4 regions of the Sinorhizobium sp. RAC02 genome follow, and region 3 is predicted to be linked to each of the others. Evidence: riboswitches for the same ligand, from Rfam matches in the RefSeq annotation. Region 3 holds a riboswitch; each other region holds the start of a gene.

Region 1 (5,656 bases), on a different replicon from region 3:
TTGAGGATGATCAGGTCGGCAGCGGTGAGTTGGTCTTCGAACAGCTCTTCCAGAGGGCTTTCGTGGTCGAGATTGTCGTCCTCGACACGCAGCGCATCGACCTTGTCATGGTCATCGGCAAAGCGGCCCGCGGCGACCGCGGCGCTATCGACCACGGTGATGACGCCATCGACCGTCACCTGCGTCTTGATTTCCGGCCAGTTGAAGGCGGCGATAAGCGGCTGCGGCAAAGCAAGGCCAGACGTCTCGATGACGATGTGGTCCGGGCGGTTTTCGCGCTCCAGCAGCTTCGTCATGGTCGGGATGAAATCATCAGCGACGGTGCAGCAGATGCAGCCATTGGTGAGTTCGATGATGTCGTCCTCGGTGCAGGCTTCCGCGCCGCAGCCCTTCAGCACGTCACCATCGACGCCGAGATCACCGAATTCGTTGATGATGAGCGCGATGCGCTTGCCGCCGGCATTCTGCAGCAGGTTGCGGATCAACGTCGTCTTGCCGGCGCCGAGGAAGCCGGTGATGACGGTGGCGGGGATTTTCTGTTGCAGCATAGGCTCAACCCTTCATTTTCAGCGGCAGTCCGGCCGCAACGAAATAAACATTTGGCACGAGGGCGGCGACCTGCTGGTGCAGCCGCCCGGCATGGTCGCGGAAGTCGCGCGCCATGCGGTTTTCCGGCACGATGCCGAGACCGACCTCGTTCGACACGAAGACCAGTTGACCCGGCGCCGTCGCGATGACCTCGATGAGGCCGGTAAATTCGGTGGCGATGTCCCGTTCCTCCAGCATCAGGTTGGTGACCCAGAGCGTCAGGCAATCGATGAGCACTGCCCGGTCCTCACGCGCCACATCTTTTATGCGTTCGGCGAGTGCAAGCGGCTCTTCATAGGTTTCCCACCCCTTGCCGCGGTCTTCCCGGTGTCTGGCGATGCGCTCCCGCATCTCGTCATCCCAGGCACGGCCGGTGGCGATATAATGACGCGAAAGGCCGGTCTCTGCGACCAGCCTTTCGGCAAAAGCGGATTTTCCGGAACGCGCACCGCCCAGAACCAGGACGGCCCCGGGCGATTTTTGCGTCATATCAGGCAGCCTTGGCGACTTTCTCGTTGGCAAAGCCCAACGCGAGACCGAGCACGATCCAGAAGAACAGCGTCGTGGCAAGTGCCGCAACCGCGAACTCCGCACCGAGAACGGCCGGAACGTTGCTGGAAATGTCGCTCGGCTGCGGCGCGCCGTAAACCTGCGGCGCCGCAATCAACACGATGCCGGCGACCTTGGCCACGATACCCTGCTTCAGGAACAGGAGGTACAGTCCCCCGGCCGAGAGCAGGACGGTCGCAACCCACCAGATCTGGCGCTGGGTAAGATCAGCAGCCGGGAAACCCGGAAGTTCCGGCGGCAGGCCGATGGCTGGCAGCATATGCACGGCAAGCCAGCCGGAGGCACCCCAGAGCGCACCGTTCGCGACGGTGATCGGGTGTCCGGAAACCAGGCTGAAACCCGCCAGCAGAAGCGCAAAGCCGGTGCCGGTGACAAGGTTGGCCAAAAGCGTGCCGGAGAAACGGCTCATGCCGAACATGATGCCACCTTCCTCGTGCTCCTCGCCCTCATGGGCATAGGCGACGGAAACCGGCGACAGGTAAGACGCGACGTCCAGAATCACGGCGCCGAGCGAGGAATGCTCCTGCGTCGTGGCGGCGCCACCCGTGGTGGGCGTCGTGCCATCAGTTGCCGGTGCGGTTTCTTCGCCGCCGCCCTCGAATTCTTCTGCGTGAAGAATGAGCGGCACGACTCGTGCCTCCTGGGCGGCTGTCATCAGCACGCCAGAGAACAGCCCGGCCACCAGGGCGGCCAGGAGATAACGAACGATCATGTCAAAAACTCCTTAGTGGCAGGGAAAGCCGTAGGAGTGACGGGTGTCGTGCGCCGTATCGTGCAGCACGGCCGAATTTGCCAGGCCGGCGCTGAAAACGAGGAAGGCACCGAGCAGCAGCGCAAGCGCGCCGGCGACAAGGCGATCGTTTGCGGAAAGGGTAACAGTAGACGTAGCGGAAACAGCCATGACAACCTCCGTGCAGGCGTTGGGGAAGCCCCTCCCCAGGTCGAGCGATATGCCCTCATCGGCTGGCAGGTCTCCTGGCTCGTGGCGTCCGGCGTTTTCACGCCTGCGGACCGCTCTCACCTTCCCGGGTATCAGCATCGCGAAAGGTGGACGATTCGTAGAGAAAGAGGCGTCCGAGCCTTGGCTTATCGCAATGCCACCCAGTGGCTTTTCCGGCTGGTTTTCTCTGTGCAGCCCGGAGCACCATGCCCCATGACCCACACAAATCCTCCCCACCGGATGAACGTTCCTCGCCACTCTACAGTCGCGGGGTCGGCCGTGATTGCAGCGCCCTAATTGGGTCCGCCGCGTCACATTCCCATTTACTCCCCGATCCGTTTCCGGATCCGGGAACCATCCAATACTGCGGATGATTATGCTTCCCGTCCCGTGAAGTCAATCGACCGGCAGCGGCATCACCTGTGCTGAAACCGCCGTCCGGTCGTCGCAATCTCAATAGCCGGGGATGATCACCATGCCACCGCCGCCATTGTAGTAGCCGTCGTCACCGTTGTAGCGCTCGTAGTAGCCGTCAACGGGGCCTTCCAGCACGTCATAGTCCTGCTGGTACTGGCGTTGCTGGTACTGGCGCTGCTGATATTGACGCTGGCGATTCTGGCGAGCCTGAGCATACTGCGCGGCCTGCCGGAGTTCACGGAACTGCGCACGCGACAGGTAGCCGTCAGCGCGATAACCGGACGAGCCCTGCCATGACGCGATCGCCGAGCGGGTACGCGGTCCGAACACGCCATCCGCGCCATAGGTGTTGAAGCCCAGAACGCTCAGCCAGCGCTGCGCCTGCACACGGGTCGAGCGCTGCATATAGGCTTCGCGTGGGTCAATGACCGGTTCCTCGACGACCTTGCGCTCGGTTTCCGTGGTCGCCGTCTCCTGCTTCGGCTTGGTTTCCTGTGTTTGCTGGCGCGCGGCATCGGCAAGCGTCGAGAGCCGTTCGCGAGCATCCGCGAGGAATCGGCCATTCGGATAAGCCCTGAGATAGTCGCGGAAAGCATCTGCCGAACCGTCGAGCACGGCTTTGCGGAAGGTTTCCTCTTCGCGCTTCGCCGCATCGGCCTGTTCCACGGCAAGGCCCCGGTCCTTCGTCTCGGCACCCTGCGCTTCATTTTTGCGGGCCGCGGCTGCCGCGTTATCGGCTTCAGCTTGCTTCTTTGCAGTCGCCGCCTCTTCGGCGCGTTTTTCCGCCTCGTCGGCAAGGCGGGCCGCTTCCGTGGCCTTCGCCTCGGCGTCCGCCGCAGCCTTGGCGGCTTCGGCCTTCAGTTTCTCCACTTCGGCAGCTTTCTCTTCCGCAAGCTTGCGGGCAGCGGCGGCCTCTTCCTCGATCCGAGCCTTTTCGGCAGCGGCCGCCTTCTCAACCTCGACGCGCTTGACATCGGCGTCGCGACGGGCGGCGGCCTCTTCCTCGGCACGCGCCTTTTCCGCAGCGGCAGCCTCTTCGGCCTTCGCGCGCTCAGCCTCGGCCTTCACCCGGGCAGCCTCTTCCGTCTTGGCCTTGTCCGCCGCAGCCTCCGCCTCTGCCTTCAGGCGCTCGGCCTCGGCTGACTTTTCATCGGCGAGCTTGCGGGCGGCGGCTTCCCTCTCATCGGCTTCCGCCTTCAGGCGAGCGGCTTCCTCGACGCGCGCCTTTTCGGCGGCGGCAGCCTCCGCCCGTGCCTTCTCCTCCGCAGCCGCCTTTTCTTCAGCCGCCTTTTCTTCGGCAAGCTGACGGGCAGCCGCTTCTTCTTCCGCCTTCTTTGCCTCAGCCTCCGCCTGCAGGCGCGCGGCTTCCGCCTCGGCCTTTTCCGCCTCGGCAACCTTGCGCGCTTCCTCTTCAGCCTGCTTCGCCTCGGCTTCCGCCTTCAGGCGTGCCGCTTCCGCTTCGGCCTTTGCCTTTTCCGCCTCCGCGACCTTGCGGGCTTCCTCTGCAGCTTGTTTTGCCTCGGCTTCAGCCTTCAAGCGGGCGGCTTCCGCATCGGCTTTTGCCTTTTCCGCTTCTGCAACCTTGCGGGCTTCCTCTTCGGCCTGCTTTGCATCGGCTTCCGCCTTCAACCGGGCTGCCTCCGCATCGGCCTTGGCCTTTTCCGCTTCTGCGGCTTTCTGGGCGTCTTCCTCGGCCCTTTTGGCTTCGGCGGCCGCACGCTCGGCTTCCTCGGCCTTCGCTTGTTCGGCGGCGGCGGCCTCGTCCGCCTTGGCCTTTGCACCAGCCTGCTCAGAGCTTCCGGTCGTCGGCTTGGCCTTGGTGCTGGCCTGCAATTCAGCGATGCGCAGGCGCGCCATCGAGGCGAAGGTGCCGTTCGGATAGGTCTTCAGATAACCTTCGTACTGTGTGACGTCGCTGCCGGCGGAAACCTTCTGCCAGAGGGCGAACTCCTCCTCCCAGCGCTTTCCCGCACTCGTCGCTTCCTTGCCCGTCGTCTGGGCGAAGGCGGCGACCGGCAGGCCGCAAAGCGACAGCCCGACGAGGCTTGCAAGGCCGCATCTCACCAGAACGGATCGTGCGAGAGGTCCAGAACCCATATTTCTCACCCTTTCGGAGCGCGCGAAGGCTTAAAGCCCGATGACCGGGCGGATTTCCGTCACTCCTCGCACCGAATTCTGGCGCAACTTTGGTGCGGCAGGCCGGTGGCGAAGAACCCGATGGCTGTACGTTTCAGAAGGCCAGTTTAATCAGCGGCGCCCAAAAGGCCATCGAGCCAAACGGGGTCGAGAACCGCCTCCAGCTCCGCCGCCACACCATCCAGCGCCTCGTCGACGCTCTTTCGATAATCGAATCCGCCGCCTTCGATGCCGAAATCGGCAAGCAGTCCGGCCCGGTAGGCGTCGCTGGAGAGGAGGCCGTGCAGGTAGGTGCCCATCACCCGCCCATCGGCCGAAACGGCCCCATCGGCGCGCCCGTCGATACGGACCGAGGGATGCAGCGTATCCGGCCCCGTGGTCTTGCCGAGATGGATTTCATAGCCTTCCAGCGGCACGTCATATTGCAGTGAATGCGCCGTGCTGTTGCGCACGGTCTTCTCCGGCGCCATCTCCGTTTCGACCGCGAGCAGGCCAAGGCCTTCGACCTCCCCCTCGCTCCCCTCGATACCGAGCGGGTCCGTAACCCGTTGGCCCAGCATCTGGTAGCCGCCGCAAATGCCGATGACGCGGCCACCGCGGCGCATATGCAGGGCGAGATCCCTGTCCCAGCCCGCTGCTCGGAAATCGCGCAGGTCCGCGATGGTGGATTTCGAGCCAGGCAGGATAACAAGCCCGGCATCGGTCGGAATGCGCTCCCCGGGGCGCACGAAGACAAGATCCACCTGCGGCTCGGCCTTGAGCGGATCGAGATCATCGAAATTTGCAATGCGCGACAGGACCGGCACCGCCACTTTCAGCGCGCCCTCGCCCCCCTTGGCAAGCCGCTCCAGCACGACGGAATCTTCCGCCGGCAGGCGTGCTGCCTGTTTCAGCCAGGGAACGACGCCGAAGCACGGCCAGCCGGTAAAGCGGCCAATCTCCGTAATCCCGCTGTCGAACAACGTGACGTCGCCGCGAAACTTGTTGATGAGGTAGCCGGTGACC
Region 2 (5,656 bases), 1.1 Mb from region 3:
GCGAGCACTTCGATGCCCTCGATGGTGCGGATCGTCGGGTTCATCGCCTGGGCGTCCATGTCGACCACATAGCCGTTCTTGACCGCCGGCATCAGGCTGGCGACCGGATCTTCCTTCAAGAACTTGTGCTTGACGGCAACGTCATCGGCCGGGAAGCGGCGGCGTTCCATCTTGCCGGCGACGATGATGGTCGGATCGGCCTTGGCAACGGTTTCCCAGCCAACCGTCGGCCATTCCTCGTCGCTCTCGATAACGTTCTTGATGCCAAGCGCAGACAGGATGTAGCCCGGCGCGCCGTTGCGGCCGGCGACATAGGGGTCGATGTCGAGTTCGGCGCTGGAGAACCAGAAGACGGCGGACAGCTTGCCATCGGCAGAGGCGATCTTCTTGCGGGCCGCGGCCTCGCGGGCCTTGAGCTCGGCGATCACCTTCTCACCCTGATCCTGTACATTGAAAATCTGCGACAGTTCGCTGATTTCCTTGTAGATAAGGTCCATGGTGAAGACCGTCTTGCGCACACCGTCGCCGCCGCCGGTATTGTCCTTGCCGATGCAATCGGCCGGCGAGGTGTAGACGGGGATCTTCAATTCCTCGAACTGTTCCGGCGTCGCGACGATGCCTTCCGGGCCGACATGCCACTGGAACTGCGCCGTCACGAGGTCCGGCTTCTTGGCGACGACGCTCTCGAAGCTCGGATCATTGTCGGCAAGGCGCTCGACCTTGGCATTGGCCTCCTCGTAACCGGTCAGAACCGGGCCGATCCAGACCGCGGTGCCGACCATGCGGTCGCCGACGCCGAGCAGGTAGAGGATTTCGGTCGAGCTCTGGCCGAGCGAGACCGCACGCTCCGGCGCCTTCTCGAAGGTGACCGGGCGGCCGCAATTCTCGAACGTCAGCGGATACTGGGTTTCGGCGGCGTGGACCGCACCCGAGGAGAGAACAAAAGCTGCCGTGCCGGCAACGAACGAAAGCAGAGGGGCGGCACGTGAGGCCGCGGCAAAGATGGTCATGGGTTTCTCCCGGATGAAGGACTGCGCAAAAGGCGCGGAGGGACACGACGGCAGGCAGAAGCCTAGCCGACGCACCAACAGGAGCGGATCGATTGCGGTCGGGAGAAAACGAGTAGATATCTGCCAGGGGTGGCAGCGAAAATCGTCATGGCGTCTCCGTTCCGGGCATCCCCGCCCGTGACTTGGATTGTTGCTATGACGGCAGGTCTCCTGGCTCACGGATATCTGCTGCCTGTCTGCCTTCCCGCGGAAAACCGCAGTGGCATGACGCATAAACGCGTCCGAGGACAGGCGGCAATCCGCCTACAGTTGCGGGGGCAGCCACGGAATGGGTCCCTGTTGGGTCGTCCGCACCGTGTTCCCTATTAATCCCCTGGGAGTCATCCGTCAGGGAACCGTCGGCCCATCCTTAGTCCGCGCCACTCGGCAGCGTCAAGGCGCGATAGCCGTCAGGTCTCGAAATCCCCGAAGACATCCTGCAGGCGGGTCAGCGTATCGACGCGTTCACTCACCGCCTCGCCCATCACGACGATGATGTTGCTGAGCATGAGGTCCATGACGGCCGTCATGGTGGCGGCACCATCCCACAGCGGCCCGTGCGAGCCGGGTACGACGAGGCAGATATCGGAGACCTCCGGCCCCCAGGGGCAGAATTCATCGGTGAGCAGCACGACCTTGACGCCGGCGCGCCGCGCTTCCAGCGCCAGCGGCCGCGCCTTGGCGGCGAAGCGACGCACGTCGTGCAGGAAGAGCAGCCGCCCCTCGACGGAACCGTCGAGCACTTCGGCATAGGTGCCGTTGACGCCATCGACGAACTGGACGCGCGAGCGGGTATAAGAAAGCTGGCTGGCAAAATACTGGGCGATGCCGCGCACATTCTGGTAGGCCGCGACATAGACCTCGCTGGCACCGATGAGCGCGTCGATCGTCTGCTGCCATTCCGGCGCGGTGGTGATTTCGTAGATCTGCCCAAGATTGTCGATCTGCTGCTGGATGAGGCCGGCGAGCAGCTTGCCCTCCTTGCGGTCCTGTTCCAGCCGGTCGACCTGGCCCTTGACCTGCCAGGCCGGGTTGGAACTGCCATGCCGCAGTTCGCCCTTCAACTCATCAAGGCCATCAAAACCCATGCGGCGCAGATAGCGGCCGACGGTCATCGGCGAAAGTTCGAGGCGCTGGGCGATGGAACGCGCCGTCTCGAAAGGCAGATCGGCGATATTGCGCTCGATATAGTTGGCGATCAGCTTGTCGGACTTGGACCGCCGGAGGTCATCGGACTGTACGAGCTTCACAATGCGTTTCGACACGTCGCCCCTCCTCGAAGCCCGCCCATCCGGAGACAGGCGGGCCAGCGCTGTCACTGCGCGGTCTTCACCTTCGTCCAGACCCGGTCCAGCTGGCGCAGCGCGGGACCGAGATCCTCGAAGATCTGGAGACGCGCCATCGTTTCCGCTGGCGGATTGATCTCCTTGCTATTCTTGATCTTTTCCGGGGTCAATTGCCGCGCCGGAACGTTGGCCGTGCCGTTGGTCTGTTGCGAGACATTCAGCGCAACGATCTCCGGACGCGTATAGAACTGCAGGAATTTGATGGCATTTTCCTTGTTCGGCGCGCTCTTCAGCACGCAGGCATCCTCCTGGTACATGGTCGCGCCCTCTTCCGGGATCACGTAGCCGAGGTCCTTCTCGTTACCGAAGACATCGACCATGGCACCGACGAAGAAATGGCCGGCCGCCACGTCGCCAGACTGCACCATCGGCCGCGTGTCATAGGTAAAGGCCGCGACGTCCGGTTTCATGGCGATGATCGTGTCCGCCGCCTGCTGCAATTCGGCCGGGTCGGTGGAGTTGATCTTGTGGCCGTTCAGCATGAGGCCGACCGCGAGCACTTCGCGCATGTCGTCGAGCAGCGTGAACTTCAGTCCCTTGGCCTTGACCGTCTCGATCAAATCCTTCCAGCCGGTGATGTCCTTGCCGAGGATCGTGCGGTTGTAGAAGATGCCGACCGAGCCCCAGGCATAGGGCAGGCAATATTCGCCCTTCGGGTCGCTTTTCGCGCGCAGGAAGGCGGGATCGATGTTCTTGAAGCCTTCATAGGTGTTGATGTCGGTCTTCTCGAGCAGGTCGAGCTTGGCCATGATGTCTTGCATGTGCACGGACGGGAAGACGACGTCATAGCCCGTGGCGCCGCCCTGGATTTTCGCCAGCATTTCCTCGTTGGAGGAATAGGTCGAGAGGTTGACCTTGATCTGGGTCTCCTCCTCGAACTTCTTCAGAACCTCCGGATTGATGTATTCGCCCCAGTTGTAGACGTTGAGTTCGGCGGCACCTGCCATGCCCGCACTTGCCACGAGGGCGGCAAGCGAGAAGGCGGTATTGCGCGCCAATGCGCGAACACCGGATGCGCCGGCACGATCAAATTTTGTCATCGATAGTCTCCTCTGATGGTTTGGCCCGTCGAGGCCCCGGCGCTTTCCTTTGCGCCGTCTGTTCCCGTCCCGGCTTCTGTCGGCCGTTGACTTGGATGCGTAAATGGTATCCAGATATCCAAATCGCACAAGCGTTATTTTTATAACATAATGGGGAACGACGATGCGAGATTCCATAGTCCGCCTGGAGAAGGCGGCGAAGGCCTTTGCCACGCCCGAAGGCCAGACCGTCACGGCGCTGGACGCGATCGACCTCGATGTCGCGCGCAACGAATTCCTGACGCTGCTCGGACCATCCGGCTGCGGTAAGACCACGCTGCTCCAGGCGATCAGCGGCTTCGTCGAGCTTGATGCCGGCCGTATCCTGATCGACGGCGAAGACATCACCGACCGGCCGCCGTATCGTCGGCCGGTCAATACGGTCTTCCAGAACTACGCGCTGTTCCCGCACATGACGGTCGGCGAAAACACCGCCTATGCGCTGGAAGTGGCCGGTGTGGCGAAGGCAGAACGTACCAAACGCGTCGCCGACGCCCTGCGCATGGTCGGCCTCGAGGGCATGGAGGGCCGCAAGCCGCGCCAGCTTTCCGGCGGCCAGCAGCAGCGCGTGGCGCTCGCCCGCGCCATCATTGCCCGCCCGAAACTGCTGCTGCTCGACGAGCCGCTATCCGCGCTGGACAAGAACCTGCGGCAGGCCATGCAGATCGAGTTGAAGACGCTTCAGCACGAACTCGGCATCTCCTTCATCTTCGTCACGCATGACCAGCAGGAGGCGCTGACCATGTCGGACCGTGTGGCCGTGCTGTCCGGCGGCCGTATCCAGCAGCTCGACACGCCACGCGCCATCTACGACCAGCCGAAGAACAGCTTTGTTGCCACCTTCGTCGGGGCCAGCAACCTCTTCGAGGGCGAAGCGATCGGCAGACAGCTGCTAACGGCGGACGGTCTTTCCATCACGCATGCCAAGGCGGAGACAATGGGCACCGCAACCGCGCTCATCCGCCCGGAACAGTTCTTTATCGCCCAGTCGGGCGATGCCTCGCCGAGCCTAGACGTCGATCTCGAACAGATCGTCTTCGTCGGCTCCACCTTCGAGCTGTTCGGCCGCACCGCCACGGGCCGACGCGTCATCGCGGAAATTCCGGCGACCCGCCGTAACCTTGTGGGTGAAATCGAACAGTCGCGCCGCGCGCGTCTCGCCTATGATCCGGCAGCGGTGCATCTCATTCCGGCGGAGGCGGCCTGACATGTCGTCGATTGCGCTTCGCCGCCGCGCCCAGCTCGGCCTGCTGCTCGGGCCGGTCTCGCTGTTCCTCGCGGTCTTCTTCCTAGGCCCGCTCGCCATCATGATCGTGACGAGCTTTCTGGCGCCCGGCCTTTACGGCGGGGTGGAATGGACCTGGTATCCGCACAATTACGGCCGCATCCTGGGCTTCGCCGACCCGATGTTCGAGGATTTCGACCCGGTCTACATCGCCATCTTCCTGCGCTCGCTGAAGATCGCGGCGCTGACCGTCGTTGCGACACTGTTCGTCTGCTACCCGGCCGCCTTCTGCATCAGCCGGCTTTCCGAACGCTGGAAGAATTTTTGCCTGTTCCTGATCACGCTGCCCTTCTTCACCAGCCTCATCGTGCGCCTGTTCATCTGGGTGCTGATCCTGCGCCAGACCGGTCTCGTGAATTCCGTACTGTTGAACACCGGCGTCATCGCCCGGCCATTGGAGCTGATCTATACGGACGGCGCGATCATCCTCGGCATGGTCTATATCTTCATTCCGTTCATGTTCATGCCGGTCTATGCCAGCGTCGAAAAGCTCGACTGGACGCTGGTGCGCGCGTCGCTCGATCTCGGCGCCGGGCCGATCCGCACCTTTCTGCGCATCATCCTGCCCCTGACAGCGCCCGGTATTGCCGGCGGAGCGGTGATCGTCTTCATCCCGGCGCTCGGCAATTTCGTCGTGCCGGCCATCCTTGGTGGGGCGAAGGTGATGATGCTCGGCAACCTCATCGAGCAGCAGTTCCTCGCCGCCCGCAACTGGCCGTTCGGCTCAGCCCTCGCCATGATGGTGATGGCCGTCATGCTGGTCCTGCTCTTCGTCTATGTCATCGTGTCCGGCCGCCGCGGCATCGATGCCGCGACCGGTCGCTGAGGGAGAGCCGTCCATGAAAATCCTCGCCTCCCTCGCCCGCGGCAGCCTCATCGGCTACACCGCGCTCTTCT
Region 3 (5,656 bases):
CTGCTCCCGCAGGGTGGCGGCGTCCACGGCGGTTGGAAGTGTCATTGTCTACTCACACTCTACGTCCGGTCATGGCGGCGAGATAGCACTGCGGCGCGGCTCTGCGAAGATGCAGTGCGCGATTTTAAAGCGACCCACTGTCACAGCCTATCGGCCTGCGCTCGGACATATCATAGTCCGATACCGTGTTTGCGGGATTTGATCGTGTTCATCACAAAACTTGTTTCAATCGTGTCGACGCAATTCAGCTTGGCAATCTTGTCTTTTATGAAACGCTCATAGGATTCGAGCCCCGCGCTCATGACGGTCAGCACATAGTCGCGCGAGCCTGTCACCAGCTGGCATTCGATCACTTCGTCCCAGCTGCGCACCGCATCCTCGAACATGCGGATTTCGTCATCATGCTGGCGGCTGAGACGGATAGAGGCGATGGCTGTCATCGTCCAGCCTTCGAGAGCCGGATCGACAAGGACGGAATAGCCCCGGATGATGCCGGTTTCCTCAAGCCGCCGCAACCGGCGCAGGCACGCCGATGCGGAAAGGCCGACGCGCTCCGCCAGTTCGTTGTTGGTGAGGCGTGCATTGGCGGAAAGTTCTTTCAAAATCCTTCGGTCAACGCCATCCGCAATTTTTTGCGCCACTTTTGAGAAAACTCCGCAAGAACTTGCGCCCAGCATCATGAGATCGCGCCAAATAGCAAGAACGCACCACTGAATCTGGTATAATTTGCGGTTGAGCCTCTAACACTCCAGGAGACGTTCCATGACCGCGCCGCATCCGTCGAGAACCCATATCGGCAACCATGCCCTGCATCCCGAAACGCAGATGCTGAACTATGGTTATGACCCGGAACTCTCCGAGGGCGCCGTCAAGCCGCCGGTCTTTTTGACCTCGACCTTCGTCTTCAAGTCGGCCGAGGATGGCCGCGACTTCTTCGACTATGTTTCGGGCCGCAAGGAGCCGCCGGAGGGCAGGGGCGCCGGCCTCGTCTATTCGCGCTTCAACCATCCCAACAGCGAGATCGTCGAGGACCGCCTGGCCGTCTACGAGCGGACGGAAAGCTGCGCGCTGTTTTCGTCGGGCATGTCGGCGATCGCCACGACGCTGCTGGCTTTCGTGCGGCCGGGCGATGCCGTGCTGCATTCGCAGCCGCTTTACGGTGGCAGCGAAACCCTGCTGGCGAAGACCTTTCTCAATCTCGGCGTTTCCGCCGTGGGTTTTGCCGATGGTGTCAACGAGGGGTCGGTGACGGCTGCGGCCGAAGCGGCCATGCAGAAGGGCCGTGTCTCGGTCATTCTCATCGAAACGCCGGCAAACCCCACCAACAGCCTCGTCGATGTTGCCATGGTCCGCCGCGTCGCCGACAGGATTGGTGAAAAGCAGGGCCATGTGCCGATCGTCGCCTGCGACAACACGCTGCTCGGGCCGGTCTTCCAGCGGCCGATCGAACTCGGAGCGGATATCTCGCTCTATTCGCTGACGAAATATGTCGGCGGGCATTCCGACCTCATCGCCGGAGCGGCTCTTGGCCCCAAGTCGGTCATGAAGCAGGTGAAGGCGCTGCGCGGGGCGATCGGCACGCAGCTCGATCCCCACTCCTGCTGGATGCTCGGGCGCTCGCTGGAGACGCTGCAGATCCGAATGGAGCGCGCAAACAGCAACGCCAAGACGGTCGCGGAGTTTCTGCGGGACCACCCCAAGGTCGATCAGATCCACTATCTTCCCTTCAACGATCCGGCTTCGGCCGTCGGCCGCACCTTTGCCGCCCAGTGCAGCGGCGCGGGCTCCACCTTCTCCTTCGACATCAAGGGCGGGCAGCCAGCCTCGTTCAGGTTCCTGAATGCGCTGAAGATCTTCAAGCTCGCCGTCAGCCTCGGGGGCACGGAATCGCTCGCGTCCCACCCCGCCACGATGACGCATTCAGGAATTCCCGTGGAGGTTCGCCAGCGCATTGGCGTGCTCGAATCGACGGTGCGTCTGTCGATCGGCATCGAGCATCCCGATGATCTGGTTGCTGATTTGGCCCTGGCGCTCGACGGCGCCTAGGCGCGCCGTCCCTTCAGTTCGGAAGGCGCAGGGAATCGTAATCGACACCATCGATTAATCGTGCGCCTTTCGTGATCTTGCGGAAAGGCATCGCCCCTAAATACTCTGTTGGCCACTGATATTTAGGGGCGCCCAACATGGCCAATACCGCCGAAGCCGTAATCGACAGGACTGCCGACCGTATCGACTGTCTCGTCGCCGCACATCGGCCCGGCCATGGCCTAGCCCGCGCGTTCTACCATGACCCGGAAATCTACCGGCGCGACATGGAGCGGGTCTTCCGGCGCCACTGGCATTGCATCGCCCATGAAAGCGTGATCCCGAACGCCAACGACTTCGAGGTTTTCCGCATCGACACCGAACAAGTGATCGTCACCCGGGCGGCGGATGGATCGGTCAACGCCATTCTCAATGTCTGTCGCCATCGCGGGGCGGAAGTCTGCACCAAGCAGAAGGGCAATGCGCGCGTCTTCGTCTGTCCCTATCATGCCTGGACCTACGGCAATGACGGGAGCCTGCGCGCCGCACGCCTGATGCCGAAGGATTTCAAGCGCGAGGACCATGGGCTGAAAAAACTCCACGTCCGCGTCGTCGAAGGCCTGATCTTCATCTGCTTTGCCGATGAACCGCTCGATTTCTCCGAGGTGGAAAACCTGCTGCGCGCCACCTGCGGGCAATATGGCTGGTCGAGCGCAAAGGTCGCCTATCGCGAAACCTATCCGGTCGATGCCAACTGGAAACTCGCCGTCGAAAACTATGTCGAGTGCTACCATTGCGGCCCGGCACATCCGGAGTATTCGCAGACCCATGCGCTTGAACAGCCGCTGCACATGATCGAGGCGTTGAACGAAGCGATGGAGGCGCGCACCTGCGCACTCGGCATCGAGGTCGGCTCGGGCAACCACTGGCAGACGTCGCGCGAAGGCCGCGAGGCAATCCATGCCTTCCGCTATGCGCTCTACGACGGCGTGCAGAGCGGTAGCGAGGATGGCAAGGCCGTTGCGCCGCTGATGGGCCGCTTTTCCGATTTCGATGGCGGCGTCACCTCCATCCATCTCGGCGGCACGACCTTCCTTGTCTGTTATCCCGACCACGGCATGATCTACCGCTTCATCCCGAAGACGGCGGAGACGTGCGAGATGGAACTGATCTGGCTCGTCGACGGCAAGGCGGAGGAGGGCAGGGACTACGATCTCGAAAAGCTCACCTGGCTGTGGAAGGTCACGACGGCGGAAGACAAGACGATCATCGAGCACACGGCGCGCGGTGTGCAGTCGCACTATTTCGTGCCCGGGCCGATCGCGCCGATGGAACAGAACGAACTTCGCTATATCGACTGGTATCTCGACGAGATCAGCCGCCCGGACGGCGTGGGCGCATAAGAAAAAGATATAAAGATATCTTTATATCATTGACGAATGGCTCCGGACAGGCGATGATTCGAACATCGAGGTTCTTCGGGTTCCGACCCGAAGCTAAGAGGGAATCCGGTGCGACCTTCGCGTCCATGCCGGGGCTGCCCCCGCAACTGTAAGCGGCGAGTTTCGTCCACCATGTCACTGAGGAAGACGCCTCGGGAAGACGGACGCAAGCGCTGACCCGCAAGCCAGGAGACCTGCCCCGATAGATAACGTCCACGGGCGGGGTGTCCCGGTGTGCCGCTTTTGCGACCGGCCACCTGTGCGCCGCCGTCGTCGATGCGTCATTCCTCCCTGCCCATAACCTACGGGGTAGGAAAATGACCATCAGAACTGCAAATCTCGGTTTTCCCAGGATTGGAAGACATCGCGAGCTGAAATTCGCGCTCGAAGCCTATTGGTCCGGCAAGGCGGACCGCGCGTCGCTGCTCGACGTCGGAAAGACGCTGAGGGCGGAAAACTGGAAGCTCCAGCAGGAGAAGGGGATCGATGCGATCCCGTCCAACGATTTCTCCTTCTATGACCACGTCCTCGATACCGCCGTCATGGTGGGTGCCATTCCGCCGGCCTATGGTTGGACCGGTGGGCCGGTCGACCTCGACATCTATTTCGCCATGGCGCGCGGTGCGACCGGCGGCGAGCATGCCGCCTGCGGCCACGCCCATCACGGGCAGGGTGTGCCGGCGCTCGAAATGACGAAATGGTTCGACACGAACTACCACTACATGGTGCCGGAATTTTCCGCCGATCTAGCCTTCACGCTGACGCAGAACCGGCCGCTGCAAAGTTTCCTGGAGGCGAAGGCGCTCGGTATCCACACCCGTCCCGTCCTTCTTGGCCCGGTCACTTTCCTGAAGCTCGGCAAGACGCGGGATGGGTCGAATGCCCTCGACCTGCTCGACCGTCTTCTGCCGGTCTATGGCCGTATTCTTGCGGAACTCGCCGAGGCGGGGGTGGACTGGGTGCAAATCGACGAGCCGTGCCTAGTGCTCGACCTTTCCGACAAGGAGCGCGATGGCCTGAAGCGAACCTACACAGCCGTGTCGAAGGCCGCGCCCGGTCTCCGCATCCTGCTTGCCGGTTACTTCGGGCGTCTTGGCGAAAACCTTGGCACAGCGGTCAGCCTTCCCGTCGCCGGCCTGCATGTCGATCTGGTGCGCGCACCGCAGGAGCTGGAAACGATCGCCGAAACGGCACCGGGGACGCTGCATCTCTCGCTCGGTGTCATCGATGGCCGAAATGTCTGGCGGGCGGATCTGGCGTCGCTGGCGCAGCGACTCGTGCCGGTCATTGCACGCCGCGGGGTGGGCAACATCGAGATCGCGCCGTCCTGCTCGCTGCTGCATGTGCCGATCGATACCGCGCTTGAAACGGCACTCGACGACGAACTTCGTTCCTGGCTCGCCTTCGCCACGCAGAAGCTCGAGGAAATCGCGTTGCTCGGCCGTCATGCCGAAGCCGGTGCCGTCGAGCAAGGCGGTGCCGTCGCTACCCGCCTGACCTCGGTGCGCGTGCACGACCCGCTCGTCCAGGGCCGATTGAAGGCGCTGGAGGGTACGGCGCAGACGCGCAACCTGCCGTTTGGCGGGCGCCAGGCGATCCAGCGCCGGCGTTTCGGCCTGCCGCTTTTCCCCACCACCACCATCGGCTCCTTCCCGCAGACGGCCGAGGTGCGCAAGGCGCGCGCACGCCATGACAAGGGCGAACTGAGCTATGTCGACTACAAGGCCTTCCTCGAGCAGGAGACGGCCGCAGCCATCCGCTGGCAGGAGGAGGTTGGCCTCGACGTGCTGGTGCACGGCGAATTCGAGCGCAACGACATGGTGCAGTATTTCGGCGAGCAGCTTTCCGGTTTTGCCTTCACCCGGCACGCCTGGGTGCAGAGCTACGGGTCGCGTTACGTGCGTCCGCCGATCATCTTCGGCGATGTGTCGCGCCCGAACCCGATGACCGTCGGCTGGTGGAAATATGCGCAGTCCCGCACCGAAAAGCCGCTGAAGGGCATGCTGACCGGGCCGGTCACCATCCTCAACTGGTCCTTCGTGCGCGACGACCTGCCGCGCGAAACCGTGTGCCGGCAGATCGCGCTGGCCATTCGCGACGAGGTGCACGACCTCGAGGAGGCCGGTGCCGCGATGATCCAGATCGACGAGGCTGCCCTTCGCGAAGGCCTGCCGCTGCGCCATTCGGAT
Region 4 (5,656 bases), 690 kb from region 3:
TGCCCTCATGTTGATTGGCCTGCCAATCTCCATCCTGTTGTGTCTCACGGCGGCGGCGTATATCTCGCAGAGCGATAACACGGTTCTGTTCGTCTCCTTTCCCACCCAGATGTTCATGGGGCTGGACAGTTATGGATTGATCGCCATCCCGCTGTTCATTCTCATCGGCGAGATCATGAATGGCGGCGGCATCACGCGGCGCATCATCGACATGGCCATGGCTTTCGTCGGCGCGCTCAAGGGCGGTCTTGTCTATGTGAATCTGCTCGCCCACAGGTTCGTGGCCTCCATTCTCGGTTCCGCGGCAGCACAGGTTGCGCTGATGTCGCAGATGATCGTCCCGGAAATGGAGAAGAAGGGCTAAGATAAGACCTTCGCTGCCGGCCTCACTGCCTATGCCGGCATGCTTGGGCCGGTCATTCCGCCGTCCATCATGTTCGTTGTCTACAGCGTCATTGGCAAGTTCCCGTTGGAACCATGCTGGCCGCCGGCATCATTCCGGGTGTCATTCTAACCATAGCCTTCTGCGTGGTGATCGCGCTCATGGGCTATGTCTACAACTATCCGCGCGGCACCAGCCTGCGATGCGCGAGCGTGTGCCCATTACACTAAAGGCCGTGTCGACTCATCGGCACGGTGATTGACGGCGCGCCTGGCTTGATCATGACCATTCCAATCCTGCTTCCAATCGCGACGGAAGTCTACGGCATCGGCCCGGTGCATTTCGGCGTCGTCGCCGTGCTCAACTTGGTCCTCGGCTTTTTGTCCCCGCCGGTCGGACTGAACTTCTTCATCGCTGCCGCCGTGACGGGCGCGAAACCTGGAAAGATGTTCATTGTAACGCTACCGTTCTTCCTGATCTGCTGCGTCATCCTGGTGCTGCTTTCGATCTTCCCGGCACTCTCGACCTACTTCTCCTAACTCGCTAACTCATAAAAGAGGGAACCCACCATGGACATTACACGTCGTGCTTTGATGAAAAGCGTCTCGCCTGGAGCAGCAATGACTGTCTCCGCACCGTCGATCCTGCGTGCGCAGACCGCCAAGATCTACCGTCTCGGCATTACAGCGCCGCCCGGCCACCCGTGGAACGTCGCAGCTGAAACTGTCGGCAAGCGCCTTTCGGAAGAAACCAATGGTCGCCTTTCGATTCAGGCCTTCCTGTCGAATCAGCTGGGCAACGAAGGCGCGATGCTGCAGCAGATGCAATCCCGCGCGCTGGATCTCGGCTGGATCATGACCGCGGAACTCGGTTCGCGTATTCCTCAGATCGCTGCCATCAATGCGCCGTGGCTCGTCAAAAGCACGGAAAAAGTCGCTACGCTCGTTCGCCATCCCGCGGCCCTCAAGCTGCTCGACGTACTGCCTACCCAGAGCGGTACGATCGGCCTTGGTTACGGCATCGCCACCCTACGCGTCGTCTTCACGGGCAAGGAAACCGCAGGCATCGAAGATATCAAGGGTATGAAGCTGCGCATCAACACAACGCTGGCGTACCGTGATTTCTACCAGCTGCTCGGCGCAGCGCCGACACCAATGCCGACACCGCAGGTGTTCGACGCCATGTCCAACGGGCAGGTGGATGGACTTGAAGCCGATCTGGATCTCTCCTGGAATCAGCGCTACGACAAGGTCGCCAAGACAATGCTGCGTATGAACGCCATCTTCATGCCCTGTGTCGCCTTGGCGTCCGGTCGCGTATAGAAGGGCGTTCCTGAAGCGGATCGTGAACTCATCACCCGCCTCACCCGTGAAGAGCTCGACAAGCAGATCGACGCTACCGTCGCAAAGGAAGCCCCCCTCCTGCAGAATTTCAAGGATGCCGGCATCAAGATCGTCGACGTAGACCTGCAGAACACCGCCGAAATTATCGCGGCCTATCACGAGATCTCGCTGCCGAAGGCACCGGTTCTGAAAAACTGCGGGAAGTCGGCGCAAGTCTCTGACGGAAGCGGCTCACCTGTTTGCGGCTTTCCTGCCAAGGGAAGGCCGTATCGGCACAGTCCACCATGTAGGCACGATTATTTTCAGATCACGTGACAACATTCTGAGAGGCTGGCTTCTTTCCCTCTGATAGGAGCGGGGGTGTTGTTGTCTGCGAAAGACCTAAGAACTCGCAACACGATTGTGGACGAATCTTGATCGAAAGACCCGATGGCGGCGTCGGCCAGTTCTAGTGCGGGCACCGAAACGGTTGATAAGTCGTCATAGCTGTTGACGCATTTTTTACCTCGTCTACTATATCTTGTGTTCGAGGTTCCTTCGATTCGAAAAAATCGAAGGCTAAGACGGGAATCCGGGGCGGCCATGATGGCCGCGTCAAACCGGAGCTGCCCCCGCAACTGTAAGCGGCGAGCATTCGTTCGATGAAGCCACTGAGGCGCAAATGCCTTGGGAAGGTGAACGGATGCCGCGACCCGCAAGCCAGGAGACCTGCCTCGTACATGAATGTCCACGGGCGGGGTGTCCGGAAGGCGAGCGTTGGGTTGCGGAATGATGTCGCGCCCCGTCTCCCCGTATGTCCCGCATAATCACTTCGGGGTGAAGTTATGTCGATCCAGTTTCCAGTGCATCCACGCGAGTAAGCGGCGTTTCGTGTCCGGCCGTCTCAGGCGGCCATCTGCCTATCTCCAGTTTTTCGAACGGCCATCGGCGGATGGCTGAACGATTTGTCACGCCCAATTGTCCAATTACGAGGAAGACCATGTCCATCACCGTCTACAGCAAGCCTGCCTGCGTCCAGTGCACCGCGACCACCCGCGCGCTCGACCGCCAGGGCATCGATTACAGCGTCGTCGACGTCTCCGAGGATGCCGATGCCTTCGCGCTCGTGCAGGGGCTCGGCTACCGGCAGGTCCCTGTCGTCATCGCCGGCGAGCAGCATTGGGCCGGCTTTCGTCCGGATATGATCAGCGCGCTGGCTTGAAGCGAGCCAGGCGATGGGCGGGCTCGTCTATTTTTCCACCCGGTCGGAAAACACCCGTCGGTTCGTGGAAAAGCTCGGCCTTCCAGCCTCCCGCATTCCTCTCCGCGCCGACGAGACGCTGAAGGCGAAGGCGGCCTTCGTGCTCGTCGTGCCGACCTACTGCGGTGAGGACGGGAAAGGCGCCGTTCCCAAGCAGGTGATCCGCTTCCTCAACGATGCGGAAAACCGCGCAAACCTTCGCGGCGTGATTGCCGCGGGCAACAGCAATTTCGGCGCGACCTTCGGGATCGCCGGCGATGTCATCTCCGCCAAATGCGGGGTGCCGTACCTCTATCGCTTCGAGCTTCTGGGCACGGATGAGGATGTCGCCAACGTCAAAGATGGATTGGAACGATTTTGGACACGATGACGCTCGACAAGCCGATCAAGGCCCCGGAGATTACGGCGCTGGACTACCACGCGCTGAACGCCATGCTGAACCTCTACGACGAGGGTGGAAAAATCCAGCTCGACAAGGACCGGCTGGCCGCCAAGCAGTATTTCCTCCAGCACGTCAACCAGAACACCGTGTTCTTCCATAACCTCAGGGAAAAACTCGATTATCTGGTGACGGAGGGCTACTACGAGCAGGAGGTTCTGGACCAGTATGCCTTCAATTTCGTGCGTGACCTGTTCGACCACGCCTATGACAAGAAGTTCCGTTTCCCGACCTTCCTCGGCGCCTTCAAATATTACACGTCCTATACGCTGAAGACTTTCGACGGGAAGCGCTACCTGGAGCGCTATGAGGACCGCGTCTGCATGGTGGCGCTGGCGCTGGCGCGCGGCAACGAACAGCTTGCCCGCGACCTCGTCGATGAGATCATTTCCGGCCGCTTCCAGCCGGCGACGCCGACCTTCCTCAATGCCGGCAAGAAGCAGCGAGGAGAACTCGTTTCGTGTTTTCTGCTGCGCATCGAAGACAACATGGAGAGCATCGGCCGCTCGATCAATTCGGCCTTGCAGCTCTCCAAGCGCGGCGGCGGCGTGGCGCTTTCGCTGACGAACCTTCGCGAAATGGGTGCGCCGATCAAGCAGATCGAGAACCAGTCCTCCGGCGTCATTCCGGTGATGAAGCTATTGGAAGATTCCTTCTCCTACGCCAACCAGCTCGGTGCGCGGCAGGGCGCGGGTGCGGTCTATCTCAACGCCCATCATCCCGACATCATGCGCTTCCTCGATACCAAGCGCGAGAATGCTGACGAGAAGATCCGCATCAAGACGCTGTCGCTTGGCGTCGTCATCCCCGACATCACCTTCGAGCTCGCGAAGAACAACGAGGACATGTACCTGTTCTCGCCGCATGACGTGGAGCGCGTCTACGGTGTTGCCTTCTCCGAGATTTCGGTGACGGAAAAGTACCGCGAGATGGTCGAGGACGCCCGCATCAAGAAGAAGAAGATCAAGGCGCGCGACTTCTTCCAGATCATCGCCGAGATCCAGTTCGAAAGCGGCTATCCGTACATCATGTTCGAGGACACGGTGAACCGGGCAAACCCCATCGCCGGGCGTATCTCCATGAGTAACCTCTGCTCGGAAATCCTGCAGGTCAGCGAGCCGAGCACGTTCAACGACGACCTCTCCTATGCGACGATGGGCAAGGACATTTCCTGCAATCTCGGCTCGCTCAACATAGCGGCTGCTATGGATAGCCCCGATTTCGGCCAGACGATCGAGACGTCGATCCGGGCACTCACGGCCGTCTCCGAGATGAGCCACATCTCCTCGGTCCCCTCCGTCGAGAAGGGCAATGACGACAGCCACGCCATCGGCCTCGGCCAGATGAACCTGCACGGCTACCTCGCCCGCGAGCGCATCTTCTATGGATCGGAAGAGGGCGTCGACTTCACCAATATCTATTTCTACACGGTGACGTACCACGCCATCCGCGCCTCCAACCGGCTGGCGGTCGAGAAGGGCGTGAGCTTCAAAGGCTTCGAGAATTCGAAATACGCTTCCGGCGAATATTTCGACAAATACACGGAAGCGGAATGGCTGCCGGCGACGGATAAGGTGCACGGGATTTTCGACGAGGCGGGTATCCATATCCCGACGCAAGATGACTGGCAGTCTCTGAAGGCTGCAGTCATGGCAGGTGGTCTCTACAACCAGAACCTCCAGGCCGTGCCGCCGACGGGCTCGATCTCCTATATCAATCACTCGACGTCCTCGATCCACCCGATCGTCTCGAAGATCGAGATTCGCAAGGAAGGCAAGATCGGCCGCGTCTATTATCCGGCCGCCTTCATGACGAACGACAATCTCGACTACTACCAGGACGCCTATGAGATCGGCCCGGAGAAGATCATCGACACCTATGCGGCGGCGACGCAGCATGTCGACCAGGGCCTGTCGCTGACCTTGTTCTTCCGCGACACCGCGACGACGCGCGACATCAACCGGGCGCAGATCCATGCCTGGAAGAAGGGCATCAAGACCATCTACTACATCCGCCTTCGCCAAATGGCGCTGTCCGGCACGGAAGTGCAGGGCTGCGTCTCGTGCGCATTGTGACATCGGGGAAGACCATGAACATCCAAGTGAAGACCAAAGCCCCGAAGGCGGCCGCCGCCGTGCGCGCCATCAATTGGAACCGCATGGAGGACGACAAGGACCTGGAAGTCTGGAACCGCCTGACCGGAAATTTTTGGTTGCCGGAGAAGGTGCCGCTCTCCAATGATATCCCGTCCT

Evidence for each region. Region 3 has a riboswitch for cobalamin ahead of metE (5-methyltetrahydropteroyltriglutamate--homocysteine S-methyltransferase). Riboswitches for the same ligand answer to the same signal wherever they lie in the genome.
Region 1: another riboswitch for cobalamin. It lies ahead of BSY16_RS03905 (CbtB domain-containing protein); the one in region 3 lies ahead of metE (5-methyltetrahydropteroyltriglutamate--homocysteine S-methyltransferase).
Region 2: another riboswitch for cobalamin. It lies ahead of BSY16_RS27565 (ABC transporter substrate-binding protein); the one in region 3 lies ahead of metE (5-methyltetrahydropteroyltriglutamate--homocysteine S-methyltransferase).
Region 4: another riboswitch for cobalamin. It lies ahead of nrdH (glutaredoxin-like protein NrdH); the one in region 3 lies ahead of metE (5-methyltetrahydropteroyltriglutamate--homocysteine S-methyltransferase).

The regions. Positions count from the first base shown of each region.
Region 1 is NZ_CP016450.1:831,428-837,083, reverse strand. Features, by position in the region: gene cobW (cobalamin biosynthesis protein CobW) at 1-548, opposite strand, end outside; gene cobU (bifunctional adenosylcobinamide kinase/adenosylcobinamide-phosphate guanylyltransferase) at 553-1,077, opposite strand; gene BSY16_RS03910 (CbtA family protein) at 1,079-1,870, opposite strand; gene BSY16_RS03905 (CbtB domain-containing protein) at 1,883-2,059, opposite strand; cobalamin riboswitch at 2,107-2,472, opposite strand; gene BSY16_RS03900 (peptidoglycan-binding domain-containing protein) at 2,552-4,612, opposite strand; gene BSY16_RS03895 (cobyric acid synthase) at 4,759-5,656, opposite strand, start outside.
Region 2 is NZ_CP016452.1:1,411,248-1,416,903, reverse strand. Features, by position in the region: gene BSY16_RS27565 (ABC transporter substrate-binding protein) at 1-974, opposite strand, end outside; cobalamin riboswitch at 1,194-1,425, opposite strand; gene BSY16_RS27560 (MurR/RpiR family transcriptional regulator) at 1,460-2,314, opposite strand; gene BSY16_RS27555 (polyamine ABC transporter substrate-binding protein) at 2,365-3,342, opposite strand; gene BSY16_RS27550 (ABC transporter ATP-binding protein) at 3,599-4,681, shown strand; gene BSY16_RS27545 (ABC transporter permease) at 4,683-5,585, shown strand; gene BSY16_RS27540 (ABC transporter permease) at 5,599-5,656, shown strand, end outside.
Region 3 is NZ_CP016452.1:299,902-305,557, reverse strand. Features, by position in the region: gene BSY16_RS22635 (methionine ABC transporter ATP-binding protein) at 1-45, opposite strand, end outside; gene BSY16_RS22630 (Lrp/AsnC family transcriptional regulator) at 171-641, opposite strand; gene BSY16_RS22625 (cystathionine gamma-synthase family protein) at 763-2,046, shown strand; gene BSY16_RS22620 (aromatic ring-hydroxylating oxygenase subunit alpha) at 2,184-3,428, shown strand; cobalamin riboswitch at 3,480-3,683, shown strand; gene metE (5-methyltetrahydropteroyltriglutamate--homocysteine S-methyltransferase) at 3,785-5,656, shown strand, end outside.
Region 4 is NZ_CP016452.1:992,399-998,054, forward strand. Features, by position in the region: partial or broken gene BSY16_RS25730 (TRAP transporter large permease) at 1-921, shown strand, start outside; partial or broken gene BSY16_RS25735 (TRAP transporter substrate-binding protein) at 952-1,946, shown strand; cobalamin riboswitch at 2,238-2,455, shown strand; gene nrdH (glutaredoxin-like protein NrdH) at 2,705-2,926, shown strand; gene nrdI (class Ib ribonucleoside-diphosphate reductase assembly flavoprotein NrdI) at 2,940-3,335, shown strand; gene nrdE (class 1b ribonucleoside-diphosphate reductase subunit alpha) at 3,332-5,479, shown strand; gene nrdF (class 1b ribonucleoside-diphosphate reductase subunit beta) at 5,494-5,656, shown strand, end outside.